Regions from separate parts of the Geodermatophilus sp. FMUSA9-8 genome, predicted to be linked through region 2. Evidence: riboswitches for the same ligand, from Rfam matches in the RefSeq annotation. Region 2 holds a riboswitch; each other region holds the start of a gene.
The links. A riboswitch is a leader RNA that binds a small molecule or an ion and turns the genes downstream of it on or off. The one in region 2 is predicted to bind cyclic di-AMP.
Positions count from the first base shown of each region.

Region 1 (3,281 bases), on a different contig from region 2:
CGACGACGTGGATGAACGCCTCGTAGCAGGAGAAGAGCCCGTGCCGGCCGGTCAGGAGGTAGCCCTCCAGCCAGCCCTGGCACAGGTGCTCGGAGAGCACCTCCATGACCCGGCCGTCGGGCGCCAGGTGGTCGTCCTCGGGCTCGCGCCGCGCCATCCAGGTGCGGTCGGTGGCCTCGAGCACCGCGCCGAGGCGGTTGGAGTTGTTCTCGTCGGGCGCGAAGACGCGGAAGGTCTGCGGGTTGCCGCGCATGACGTCGCGCAGGAACTCCCCGAGCACCCGGGTGGCCTCCACCGCGCCGGTACCGGGCTCGGGCACGGGGACGGCGTAGTCGGCGAACGCGGGCATCCGCAGCGGCTGCAGCAGCAGCCCGCCGTTGGCGTGCGGGTTGGCGCTCATCCGGCGCGGGCCCTCCGGGTGGAGGTCGCGCACGGCCGGGACGGGGGCGCCGGCGTCGTCGAAGAGCTCCTCGGGGCGGTAGCTGCGCAGCCACTCCTCGAGCACCCGCCGGTGGCCGTCGTCCTCGCGCGCGTTGGCGAAGGGCACCTGGTGCGAGCGCCACGAACCCTCGACGCGGTGCCCGTCGACCTCCGCCGGCCCGGTCCACCCCTTGGGCGAGCGCAGCACGATCATCGGCCAGCGCGGCCGCTCGGTGGCGCCGCCCTCCCGTGCCCGCCGCTGGATGTCGGCGATCTCGTCGAGGCAGCGGTCGAGCGTCGCGGCGAACTGCTGGTGCATGAGCGCCGGGTCGTCGCCCTCGACGACGTACGGCGTGTGCCCGTAGCCGCGCAGCAGGGCGTCGAGCTCGTCGGGCTCGATGCGGGCCAGCACGGTCGGGTTGGCGATCTTGTAGCCGTTGAGGTGCAGGATCGGCAGCACCGCGCCGTCGCGGGCCGGGTCGACGAACTTCGTGGCGTGCCAGCTCGCGGCCAGCGGCCCGGTCTCGGCCTCGCCGTCGCCCACGACGGCGGCGACGACGAGGTCCGGGTTGTCGAAGGCGGCGCCGTAGGCGTGCACCAGGGCGTAGCCGAGCTCGCCGCCCTCGTGGATCGAGCCGGGGGTCTCGGGCGCGACGTGGCTCGGGATCCCGCCGGGGAAGCTGAACTGGGTGAACAGCCGCTTCATCCCCGGCTCGTCCTGCGACACGTCGGGGTAGACCTCGCTGTAGGTGCCCTCCAGCCAGGCCGACGCGACCGGGCCGGGGCCGCCGTGGCCGGGCCCCATCACGTACATGCAGTCGAGGTCGCGCGCGGCGATCGCCCGGTTGAGGTGCGCGTAGACGAAGTTCAGCCCCGGCGTCGTGCCCCAGTGGCCCAGCAGCCGCGGCTTGACGTGCTCCGGGCGCAGCGGCTCGCGCAGCAGCGGGTTGTCCATGAGGTAGATCTGGCCGACCGACAGGTAGTTGGCCGCCCGCCACCAGGCGTGGATGCGGGTCAGCTCCTCCTGGGTCAGCGGCCCGACGCCGTCGGTCGCGGCGATCTCCTCGCGCGTGCTGGCCTCGGTCACCGTCGTCCTCCCGGGGGTGGTCGCGCTCGACGCCCCCACCCTGGCGGACCCGGCCCCGCCCCGCAGGTCGGTGCGACGGCCGGCCGCCCGCCCCACCGGAACTCCCCGGTCCCCGTTGCCGGGCCCCGCGGGCCTCCCTACGGTCGACCCGTCCGGACGGCCCTTCGCGCCCCAGCCGGGGTGATCCGCCCGGACGCCGCCGAGTCGCGGACCACGCCTGTGGCCGCGAGCCGGGGACCCACCGCGTCACCGGGGTGAGTCCCACCGCCCGGTCCTCCGGGAGGTGGGTAGGGCGACATCCCCGCCCGAACCCGTCAGCTGACCCGGTAGGCGGCCACGGGAGAAACGGAGAGCCGCGACACGGGGAGCGCCGTCGGCGCCTGCCCCGACGCGCCCCGCCCCCAGACACCTCGCCGCGGCCCGCGCACCCGCGCCGGCCGCCGCGCCTCCGGGATCCGGACCCGACCGGCCTCCGCACACGCCCCGCCCGGGCTGCCGCGTGCCGTCCCGGACCCCGTGCCCTCCCCTGCCCCGCGCCGGGTGCCTGCCGAGCAGACGGCGGGACCGCGCGGGGCCACACGACAGGAGCTCTCCTCGTCATGCGCAGACACGCCCTCCGCCGCACGCTCACCGTCGGCACCGCCACCGTCGCCCTCTGCCTGGCCGGTCAGTCGGCCGCCTCCGCCGACCGTCCCTGGGACGGCGACCGGCACGACCGGGGCGGCTGGTCCGAGCACTGGTCCGGCCGCGGCGACGCCGCCGCGGCACCCGCCCCCGCCGCCGAACCAGCAGCGGCACCGGCGGCGGCTCCCGCACCGGCGGCGGCTCCCGCAGCCGCGCCCGCCGCCGCGGCGGCCACCGCCGTCGTCGCCGTCGCCACGGACCTGACCGGGGCACCGACCCCGACGTCGACCGCCTACAGCGCCTGGGCGCCGCACGTGCGGCCGGCCGTCGCGGAGGTCACGCAGGCCTTCGCGGTGTCCACGGTCCTCACCCGGCCCGGGCACTCCCCGACGCAGCAGCTGGCCGCCGACTTCATGGTGTACGCCGACGCGGCGAAGGGGGACGCGGTCGCCCAGTTCGTCATCGACAACGCGACGCGGCTGCGCGTCGAGTACGTCATCTGGCAGCAGCGGATCTGGCTGGTCGGCGGGTCCGGCTGGCAGGCCATGGCCGACCGCGGCTCGCCGACGGCCAACCACAGGGACCACGTCCACGTGAGCTTCCTGCCGTGACGCCCGCCTGAGAGGTGGACGGCCGGCGCGCTCAGCCGGCGTAGAGCGCGAAGCCGGTCCTGCGCCGGCCGTCCACCTCCGGCGTCGCCATCTCGACCTGTCGCCGTGCCTGCTCCTCGACCGGGTCGTCCGACAGCGCCTCGAGGTAGCGGCGGTGCTCGGCGAGCGAGGCCACCGCCCGGTCGACGACGCCGGTGACGTCGACGGTGTGCGTCGCCCCGACCGGCGTGGCGACGGCGATCCAGCGCACGCCCCGCCACGGCTCCTGCCCGGCGAGCTCGGGGAAGATCCACTCGTTGGCGGCGTCGCCCACCGCGTCGACCACGGAGCGGCCGAGCGCCCGGTGGTCGGCGCTGTTCCAGTACGCCGGGGCCACGCCCGGCGGCGTCCACGTCTCGCCGAAGTGCATCGTCACCACCAGCTCCGGCCGGTGCCGGCGCATCGCCGCGGCCAGCGACCGGCGCAGCTCCAGCCCCTCGACGACCCGGCCGTCGGGGAACCCGAGGAACTCGACCTCCGAGACGCCGACCACCGCCGCC
Region 1 covers NZ_JBAGKE010000014.1:65,488-68,768, reverse strand. The annotation lists gene WA616_RS23300 (phosphoketolase family protein) at 1-1,507, opposite strand, end outside; cyclic di-AMP (ydaO/yuaA leader) riboswitch at 1,695-1,855, shown strand; gene WA616_RS23295 (hypothetical protein) at 2,107-2,742, shown strand; gene WA616_RS23290 (PIG-L deacetylase family protein) at 2,774-3,281, opposite strand, start outside.
Region 1: another riboswitch for cyclic di-AMP. It lies ahead of WA616_RS23295 (hypothetical protein); the one in region 2 lies ahead of WA616_RS14330 (C40 family peptidase).

Region 2 (3,281 bases):
GCCGGCCCCCGAGCCCGAGCCGCCGCCCGCGGAACCGGCGCCGGCGCCCGGGCCCGGTGCGCCCGATCCCGGGCCGGCGCCCGCTCCCGAGGCGCCACCGGCCGAGCCGGCGCCCGGCCCGCCGCCCGCCGAGCCGGAGCCCGCGCCCGGCCCGCCGGCGCCCGGTGCACCCGCTCCCGAGGGGGGCTGGCCCGGAGGCGGCGGCAGCTGGCCCGGCCAGCCCGCGGGCTGACCGAGCCGCTCGTCGAGCGCCTGGGTGAGCAGCCAGCCGCTCAGCAGCACCAGGTGCAGCAGGAACAGCCACAGGCCGATGGCGACCACCGCGCCGACCGCGTCGAGGCCGCCGAACGGCGCGCCGAGGTCCAGCGGCAGCGACAGGAACAGCACGAAGCCCTGCAGGAACCCCGACAGGCAGGCCGCGGTGAACAGCGCGCCGCTGACCAGCGCGCCCCAGCGGTGCCGCCCGCCGGCCACCACGCCGAAGCCCCACAGCAGCGGCACGGTGAGCACGAACAGCACCGTGTAGTAGCCGACGAAGAACCGGCCGAGGGCCGGCCCGACGCCGTCCTCCCGGGCCAGGTCCGCCATGACCCGCGCGGCGAGCAGCAGCGGGTAGAGCAGCAGCGGGGTGACGACGACCAGGGGCAGCGCCGACAGCCGTCCCCGCCAGGCGGTGAGGTTCTCCTGCCGCCGGCTGAACCGCATGAGCGCCCGCCGCAGGCCCTCCCCGTACAGCGACAGCGGGAGCAGCGCCAGGACGAAGCCGAGCAGGTCCACCCGGACGCCGGCCGCGACCAGGCGCTCCACCGCCTCCGGCGCGCCCAGCGGGGTGGGCAGCAGCTCGGCCAGCCGCGCGCTGAGCGCCCGGACCTCGTCCCGCGAGGTCACCAGCGCGGTCAGCCGCACCGCCACGAGCAGCAGCGGCACCACCGCGATGCCGGCGTAGAACGTCAGCCCGGCGCCGATCAGCGCGAGGTCGCGGCCCAGCAGCCGTCGGCGGGCGCCGCCGAGCAGCCCCCGGGACTCGGCGCGCAGCCGGGCCGCCGTCCACGTCCGTCCGGGGCTCACCGGGTCACGCCACCAGCCGCCGCGTCCGCACGCCCCTCGGGGAGGCGGTCAGTCGTCGGAGCTGTCGTCGGTGGTGGGCGCGTCGTTGCCCGGGTTGACCCCGGTCTCCTGGCAGCTCGCGTCGTTCTCGTTGCTGGCGTTCTCCCCGCTGGAGTCGCAGTTCGTCGGCCCGCGGGTGAAGTCGGTGTTGTCGCCGCAGGCCGTCAGCGAGCCGAGGAGGGCCAGCACGACGAGCGGGCGGGCGAGGCGCATCCGCGTGGAGGAGGACATGAGCAGACTCCTACACGTCCCGGGCCGGTCCCAAACCGGCGGGGTCGGTCCTCCTGCTCCCGCCCGGGCCGCGGTGTGAGCCATGTAATTACAAGAAACCCATTGTCACGCCTCGGTCACGGCCCCTACTCTCAGTACGTCCAACGGGGCGCTCCGTCACCAACCTGGGTGACACCCCGCGGACGCCGTCGAGCCGGTCGCCCCTTCGGGAGGCCGGGCCGGGGACCCAACGCAGTCCTGGGGTGCAGCGCGTGTCCGCACGCGCCGGGCGAGTCCACGCCCGAACCCGTCAGCTAACCCGGTAGGCGGCCTGGGAAGAGGAGAACTGGCGCGTGGCGTCCCTGCGCACGTCTGTCCCCGGCATGCCCGCGACCGGCCGCTTTCGCTGCCGCCGCGCCGCCCTCGCCCTCACCGGGGCCCTGGGCATCGGGCTGGGCCTGGGCGCCGTCCCCGCGCAGGCCGAGGAGCCCGCCACCGCCGCCGAGGCCGCCCAGCTGGTCGCCGCCCGCGGCCACGAGCTCGAGGTCGTCACCGAGCAGTTCAACGAGGCGCGCGAGGCCCTGAGCGCCCAGCAGGCCGCCGCCGAGGCCGCCGCCGCGACCCTCGCCCAGGCGCAGGCCGCCGTCGACGCCGCCCGCCAGCAGGTCGTCGGCATCGCCCGGTCGGCCTACACCGGCGACACCATGGGCCCGCTCCAGGCCCTCATGACCAGCGACGACGCCGACGAGTTCGTCAACCGCGTCACCCTGCTCCAGGGCGTCGCCGGCTACCAGGGCGAGCTGCTCGGCCAGGCCGCGGCCGCCACCGAGGCCGCCACCGCCGCGCAGACCGCCGCCGCCGAGCACGCCGCCGAGGCGCAGCGCCAGTACGACGCCGTCGCCGCCCAGCAGGCCGACCTCGAGGGCCAGATCGCCGAGTACCAGGCCGACTTCGCCCGGCTCACCGCCGAGGAGCGGCGCGCCGCCCTCGAGGCCGCCGCGGCCGCGCACGCCGCCGAGGGCCAGCGCGCCAGCCGCGACGAGGAGCGCGAGGAGCCGGCCGCCCCGTCGTCGGCGTCCTCGTCCTCCGCGGAGTCCGCCCCGGCCGCGGCCGCGGCGCCCGCCAGCGGCGTCGCCGGCACCGTGGTCGCCACCGCGATGGCCCAGCGCGGCAAGCCCTACGTGTGGGCGGCCGGCGGCCCGGGTTCCTTCGACTGCTCCGGCCTGACGCAGTACGCCTTCCGCGCCGCCGGCATCAGCCTCCCGCACTCCAGCCGCATGCAGTCGCAGATGGGCGCCGCGGTCTCCCGCGCGAACCTGCAGCCCGGTGACCTGGTGTTCTTCTACAGCCCGGTGAGCCACGTGGGCATCTACATCGGCAACGGCCAGATGGTGCACGCGCCGACCTCGGGTGACGTCGTCAAGGTCGCGAGCATCGACTCGATGGGCGGCTACGCCGGCGCCCGCCGCATCGGCTGACGAAGGACCCCTCGGGACCCCGGGGCCCCGGTGCCGCTCAGGTGCCGGGGCCCCGCCGCGTCCGGACCACCTGCAGCAGCCCCCACACGAAGGCCGCGGTGTCGCCGGAGGGCAGCCGCACCTCCCAGCGGGTGACCACCTGCGGGTCGGCCTCCTCCGCGCCGGGCAGGCCGCTCACGTCGGCGACCACGTGCTCCCAGACGCGCAGCCGCCCGTCCGCGGCCGGCGGCACCGGGGAGCCCGGCGCGCGCACCAGGTGCTCGTGCAGCACGGCGCCCTCGACGGTGGACACCACCTCCCAGCGCAGGTGCGGCCACAGCGGCAGCGGCCAGTGCCGCACGTCGAGCTCCAGGTCGCCGAACGGGCGCACCTCGACGCGCTCGGCCGGCCCGAGGACGGCGGCCCGCAGCGCCAGCCCGCGCGGCGCCCGCGGCGCGTGGTGCAGCGCCTGCCAGCGGGTGTGCGCCGCGTGCGCCTCCGCCCGGG
Region 2 covers NZ_JBAGKE010000006.1:179,012-182,292, forward strand. The annotation lists gene WA616_RS14315 (penicillin-binding protein) at 1-232, shown strand, start outside; partial or broken gene WA616_RS14320 (YhjD/YihY/BrkB family envelope integrity protein) at 250-1,068, opposite strand; gene WA616_RS14325 (hypothetical protein) at 1,117-1,338, opposite strand; cyclic di-AMP (ydaO/yuaA leader) riboswitch at 1,527-1,663, shown strand; gene WA616_RS14330 (C40 family peptidase) at 1,671-2,795, shown strand; gene WA616_RS14335 (hypothetical protein) at 2,833-3,281, opposite strand, start outside.

Region 3 (3,281 bases), on a different contig from region 2:
CAGCTGCGCGGGGTCAAGCCGCAGGTGGTCGTGAAGGTCGACGCGGAGGACCTGCACGACCCCGCCTGTCCGGCCGACCAGGCCACGACCGGCTCAGGAGCCGGGACCGACGGTGACGGCGCCGGCCAGGCCGACGCCGCGACCGACAGCGACGCCGACTCCTCCGCGGCCGAGACAGGCGGTGCCGGCGAGGCGACCAGGAGCATCCGCCAGGCCCGTGCCGGGTCGAGGAGGACGTCCTCGCTGCCGCGGTGGCGGGGCAGCGCGACCCTCGGGTCCGGTGCCGTGGTCCCCGCGGCCGCCGCCCGCTGGCTGGCCTGCGACGGCGCGATCACCCGCGTGGTGCTCGGCCCCGACGGCGTCCCCCTCGACCTGGGCCGGGAGCAGCGCCTCGCCGACCGGCACGTCCGCCGCGCCGCGGAGGTCCGCGACGGTGGGTGCGTGTTCACCGGCTGCGGCGCCCCCACCTGGTGGTGCGACGTCCACCACGTCGTGCACTGGCTCGACGGCGGACCGACGTCGCTGGAGAACTCGGCGCTGCTGTGCGAACGCCACCACACGAAGGTCCATCACGGCTTCCGCGTGCAACGCCTGGCTGACGGGCGATGGCACACGTGGCGGCCCGACGGCACCGAAATCCGCACACCCGCGGCGCTGCGGTCGCCGCCCCTCGTCCCCGCCTGAGACGACGAGGACCCCGGCCGCGGGCGGCCGGGGTCCTCGTGTCGGGCGGTGGTCAGCCGACGTAGTTCACGTGCACGTGGTCGAAGTGGTTCGCGGTGACGCCACCGCGGTCCTCCATGGCGCGCCACGCGCCGTCGGGCGAGGTGAGGATGCGCTGCTCCCAGATCACGTACTCGACACCGAGCTCGTCCCAGTGGTCCACGTGGTACTGCGCGATGGCGTCGCCGAGGGTGGCGTCGCTCATGACCATGTAGTCCAGGGCCTTGCCCGAGGGGTGCCCGTCGGGGTCGACGGCGCTGGGCCGGGTGCCGCCGAGGGTGATGTCACCGGCGCCGGGCACCGCGCTCACGACGGCGTTCGCGGCCGCCTGCACCGCGGCGTGGATCGGCCCGGAGCTGTTGGTGATGGTGGCGACGGCGGCGGCCGAGGCGGGCGCCGCGGCGACCTCGGGGGCGGCCTCGGCGAGCGGGGCGACCTCGCCGACCGGCGCAGACTCCCCGGCGTTCGAGCCACCGGCGGGCGTCTCGGCAGGGGCTGCGGCGGGCGCGGGGGCCGGGGCCTCGGCGGGGGCCGCGGCAGGCGCGGGGGCCGGCGCCTCGGCGGGCGCGGCGGCCGGAGCCGCCCCGCTCACCGCGAACACCTGACCCGGGAAGATCAGGTTCGGGTTGCTGCCGATGACGTCGACGTTGCGCTCGTAGAGCTCCCGCCAGCTCTGGGCGTGGGCGGCGGCGATCTTGGCGACGGTGTCGCCCCACCGGACGGTGTAGTCCTCGGTGTCGCCAGCGGCCGGCGCAGGCGCGGCCTCGGCCGGCGCGGCCGGGGCGGCGGGAGCGGCCTCCGGCGCGGGAGCCTCCGCGGCGGGCGCGGCGGGAGCGGGGGCCTCCGCGGCGGCCGCGGTGGTGCCCTCGGCCAGGTACTTCCCGCAGGACGGCCAGGCGCCGACGCCCTGACCGGCGAGGACGGCCTCGGCGATCTCGACCTGCTGGGCGGGGGTGGCGAGGTCGGCGCGCGGGGCGAGCTCGGTGCCGCCGAACGCGGCCCAGGTGGACTGGCTGAACTGCAGGCCGCCGTAGTAGCCGTTGCCGGTGTTGATCGACCAGTTGCCGCTCGACTCGCACTGGGCGACGCCGGACCAGTCGTGGCTGGTCGAGGCGGAGGCGGGCGAGCTGAGGACGCCGATCCCGACGACGGTGGCGCCGGCGGCGACAGGGGCCTTGGCGATGACCTTCTTGGTGCGGACGTAACGGGGTGCGCGGTGCTTGGGCATGGTGATGATCTCCCGATCACCGCCGGCGAGGTGAGCTGTCGGGTTCGGGCGATCGGTGCCCGGCCGCGGGACGCGGCTTCACCCCGGAGACGCGTTCAGGTCAGGCCCCCGTAGGCCGTCACGCGCCGGAAGTGGGTCCCCCACCCCTGCCCTTGGGAGTTGACGTGAGCGACCGGTGGGCAGGGTTTGGCGGACCGGCGCCGCGCTCCGGTGTGCTGAGCGCAGCCAAAACGTTACATATCGTCATGGCAACTGTCGTCGTGTCGCCGGTCACGTCGAGGTTGTTCTGTGCTCCTGCGGGGTATCGGCACCCCTCGGTCGAGGGGCCGGCGACCCCGCTCTCCGGACGATCCACCCTGGTCGCGCCCCGTGTCGCGGAGACGGCCCCTGCCCTGCACCGACGGCCGGGACCAGCGGCGGCCGGTGACGCAGCACACCGGCCGCGCGGGTCAGGTCAGGGCACGGGCGGCGGTCTCCCGCAGCGCGACGGCGAGGCCGGCCTCCGCGCGCTGGTCGGTGCGCACGACCACCACCCGCGGCCCGCCGAGCGCCAGCGCCGCCGGCAGCTCGTCCGCGGTGGTCACCGCGGTGGCCGCCCAGCCCAGCGCCCGGGCGACGGCGACCAGGTCGCGGCCGTGCGGCGTGCCGAACACCCGCCGGTAGTCGCGCTCGTGCGCGGGCCGCCCCGGCTCGAGCTGGGCGAAGATCCCGCCGCCGTCGTTGTCCGGGACGACGACGGTGAGGTCCGGCCGGGCCTCGCCCTCGCCGGTCAGCAGCCCCTGCAGGTCGTGCAGGAAGGTCAGGTCGCCCATGAGCGCGACCGCCGGGCCGCCGTGCACCAGCGCGGCCCCGATCGCCGTGGAGATCGTCCCGTCGATGCCCGCGACGCCGCGGTTGGCCAGCACGCTCACGTCGCCGCGCGGCACGGCGAGCCGGTCGACGTCGCGCACGGGCGTCGACGAGCCGAGCACCAGCAGCGCGCCGGCGGGCAGCGCGGCGACGACGTCGCGGGCCAGCCGGGCGGCGGTCAGGCCGGGAGCGCCGTCGAGCAGCGCGTCCACGGCCGTGCCCACCCGCGCGGCGGCGTCGCGCCAGGCGACTGCCCAGGCGGCGTCCGCGGGCGGCCCGGACGGCGGGACGGCGCGGGTGACCGACGTGCTGGAGCGGCCGGGGTCGGGCCAGCGCGGGCCGGACACCACCGTCTCCACCCGCACCCGGGGGTCGGCCAGCAGCGCCGAGACCGGCCGCGACAGCGTCGGCCGCCCGAGCACGACCACCCGCGCGGGCCGGTGCTCCTCCAGCCAGTCCGGCGCACCGAGCAGCAGCGCCC
Region 3 covers NZ_JBAGKE010000002.1:449,741-453,021, forward strand. The annotation lists gene WA616_RS06425 (HNH endonuclease signature motif containing protein) at 1-684, shown strand, start outside; gene WA616_RS06430 (transglycosylase family protein) at 737-1,951, opposite strand; cyclic di-AMP (ydaO/yuaA leader) riboswitch at 1,956-2,126, opposite strand; gene menD (2-succinyl-5-enolpyruvyl-6-hydroxy-3-cyclohexene-1-carboxylic-acid synthase) at 2,401-3,281, opposite strand, start outside.
Region 3: another riboswitch for cyclic di-AMP. It lies ahead of WA616_RS06430 (transglycosylase family protein); the one in region 2 lies ahead of WA616_RS14330 (C40 family peptidase).

Region 4 (3,281 bases), on a different contig from region 2:
GAGGCGAAGCTGATGAGCCCGACGAGGGCAGCTACCGCTACCGCCAGCAGCAGCGAGCCATCGGTGACGATGCCGGCGAAGGTCGCGCCCAGGTCATCCATGCTCAGGCCTCCTCGGCCAGCAACCCATCGAGGGCGGCGCGCAGGTCCTCGTCCGGCACGGCCGCGACGTAGACCGCTGCTACGCGGCTGCTGCGGTCGAGCAGGATCGTCGTGGGCACCACGTTGGCCGGGAAGCCGCGGAAGGCGAGGGCGACCTCGCCCGCGGGATCGAACAGCGAGGGGTAGGTCGCCCCGACGGTGTCGACGAAGGCCCGCGCCAGCTGGCGCTGGTCCTTCACGTTGACGCCGAGGAACTGCACACCCCGCTCGGCGACCTCGGTGTAGACCGCCTGGAACTCAGGGGTCTGCACCCGACACGGCGTACACCATGAGCCCCAGAAGTTGATCACGACGATGTCACCGACCAGTGAGGCAGAGTCGAAAGCGGAGCCGTCGAGCAGCTCCCCCGTGAACGACGGCGCCGACCGACGGGCCTCCCCGGGGACCAGCTGGCCCAACGGCGTCGCCTCGGTGAAGTCGAACTCGCCGAGCTCAGGTCCCGCGTCCGCACCGGCGTATGAGCCGCCCGAGCAACCGAGCAGTAGAGCAGCCACGCCGGCACCTGCGGCCACCAGCACGCCACGCCGGCTCAGAGTCCTAGGTAACAAGGGTGTGCTCCCACTGCGTAGAGCTAGCCGCTGGTTCAGCGGCACGGACAGCGCCTCCCAGGTCCGCAGGTGCCCCGCAGAGCCATGCTAACATCGCTCCATACCGATGAAAGCGCCGGGATGGCGGCCGGCGTGACCGGTGGTTCCGCGACAAGCGGTGCGTCGGCCGGACACCTCGTCCGCGACGTGGGTCACCAACGACTCCGTGGTCGCGGTTTGTCACAGCGCGATAACAGCCTCTACCGTGGCCGGGTCCGATCGGTCCACACGCCCCTTCCGGGGAGTCCGAGCGGACGCCGCCGAGTCGCCTTCACCGGCGAACCGGGGACCCACTGCAGTACTGGGGTGAATCGCTCCCGGGGAGCCCGATGTCCCGTGGGTGCGCAGGGCGTCTTCCCGCCCGAACCCGTCAGCTAACTCGGTAGGCGGCGACCGGAAGAACGGAGAGCTGCCGCATGGCGCGCCCGAGCCCCGCCGCACCACCACGACGTCTCCAGCCCCTCTGCCGGACCGGGCCGCGCCCGCGCATCTGACCGCTCGCGGCCGCTCTGCGCCGAGCGCCCCATGCAGGCCCATCAGCCCGAGCGCCTCACGCTCGACCGGCCCCCGCCGGTTCCCGTGGAGCACCTGCCTACCGCTCGACGTCCGCGGTCTGCCGCTGCCTCGCCGCTTGACCTCCCCGCAGCCGCGCCCGCGCGCCGCTGTGCCCGAACACCCCGGAGCACCACCACTCATGGACGTCCGCACCACCACCACTGGCCGCGCCGCTGGGCGCCGCGGCCGGACCGCCCGGTCGGTCATCGCCCGCCGCCGTCCCGGCCTCCTCCTCGGTGTCGCCACCGCCGGCGCGGTCCTCGTCAACGTCCTCACCGGCACGGGGCCGGCCGCGCAGGCCGGGGCCGCATCCTCGGAGTCGGCCAGCGTCGCCGAGGCCCTCGGCCTCTCCAGCCAGTCCAGCCCGGCGAATGCCGCGCCGGATCTGGAGCCGCTGCAGGACATGACCGCCAGCCGCAGCAGCCGGGAGGCTCAGGAGAGCGCCGCCCAGCAGGCGCAGGCCGCCGCTGACCAGGCTGCGGTCGAGCGACAGCGGGCCGAGGCCGAGGCCGCCGCCCAGGCCGAGGCCGCCGCTCGGGCCGAGGCCGCCGCTCGGGCCGAGGCCGCCGCCCAGGCCGAGGCCGCCGCCCAGGCCGAGGCCGCCGCCCAGGCCGCCGCCGCGGCGTCGGCCCAGGCGGCGTCGGAGGCCCCCGACGAGGAGCCCGGCATCGGTGCGGTGGCCGCCAGCACGGCCGTGACCGCGGTCGCACGGATCACCAACACCGCGGGATCAGCGAAGCCGCAGTCGCAAGCGGCTGCGGACGCTGTCGTCTCCAACGTGCCCGGCGCGGACGGCATCACCATCGGCGGTACCCGGGCCAGTGCGGCCGACCCCGGCGGCCACCCCTCCGGGCTGGCCTTGGACTACATGGTGCTCTCCGACACCGCCCTGGGGAACGCGATCGTGCAGTACCACATCGCCAACTGGGACGCGCTCGGCGTCGACTACCTGATCTACCGGCAGCGCATCCTGCAGTCGCCGGGTGGCTCCTGGTCGACCATGGCCGACCGTGGCAGCGCGACGCAGAACCACATGGACCACGTCCACGTGAACTACCAGTGATCCCCGCCGGGGACCGCACGCCGTCCACGATGTCCGGCCGGTGATCCTGGCCAGGAGGTGACCCTCCGGATCGCGCGCACGGGATCTGGCCCGCGGTGCGCGCACGTCGACGTATCCCCTCCTCCCGCGTCCTGCCGGCCCCGGCCCTGCGCCCACTGCGGCGCGCGCCTCGCGCCGATCGCTTCACCCGCAGGCCAGGGGCTGACCGGTCGGGTGGCGGTCCAGGTGAACCAGGGCCGGCCGAGATCGTCGGTGGTGATCTCGGGACCGGTCACGGTCAGCGTCGACCAGTCCAGCAGCCCCGGGTCTCCGGCGTCGAGCACCCGGTGGCGGAGCGCTGCCCGCAGTCCCGCGGTCGCCCGGCCGAGGTTGTCGTAGGGCAGCGACGTCGACGCCTGGTAGGCCACGGTGCGCATCGTCCCTGGACCGCCGCACTCTCGGCACGGTTCGGTCACGTGCTGTCACACCAGAGGGTCGGTGCGCGTGGCCCGCCGGCGCCGGCGGCTAGACCCGTCCGCGTGACCGTCCCCATCCGCCTGCTGGACGAGCGCCGCTTCGACCCGCCCCGCGACGTCGAGGTGCACAACGACGGCCGGTGGTGGTCCGGCCACCAGTCGGCCTGGCGTCTGTGCGACGACGGGTTCGGCTGGCGTGCCGCGGTCACCTGGCGGCAGCTGCACGACTACGGCTGGGGCCGCCACCTCACGAGCGTGCCGCCGGATCGGGTCCGCATCAGGACGCGGTGAGGCACTGCCACCCGCGTCCACGGAGCGAGCATGTCGGCCGCCCGGGGCGTCGACAGGCCGGGCCGTCCACCCGCCAGCACCAAGGCCCCCCGGCAGGGAGGAACGTCCACGGCACGGGCGGCCCGCTTATTTGTTGGTCGTAAGTTGGTCGCGGACCCGGGCTCGAGAT
Region 4 covers NZ_JBAGKE010000003.1:25,536-28,816, forward strand. The annotation lists gene WA616_RS07230 (cytochrome c biogenesis CcdA family protein) at 1-101, opposite strand, end outside; gene WA616_RS07235 (TlpA family protein disulfide reductase) at 104-655, opposite strand; cyclic di-AMP (ydaO/yuaA leader) riboswitch at 997-1,152, shown strand; gene WA616_RS07240 (hypothetical protein) at 1,443-2,366, shown strand; gene WA616_RS07245 (hypothetical protein) at 2,357-2,773, opposite strand; gene WA616_RS07250 (hypothetical protein) at 2,885-3,112, shown strand.
Region 4: another riboswitch for cyclic di-AMP. It lies ahead of WA616_RS07240 (hypothetical protein); the one in region 2 lies ahead of WA616_RS14330 (C40 family peptidase).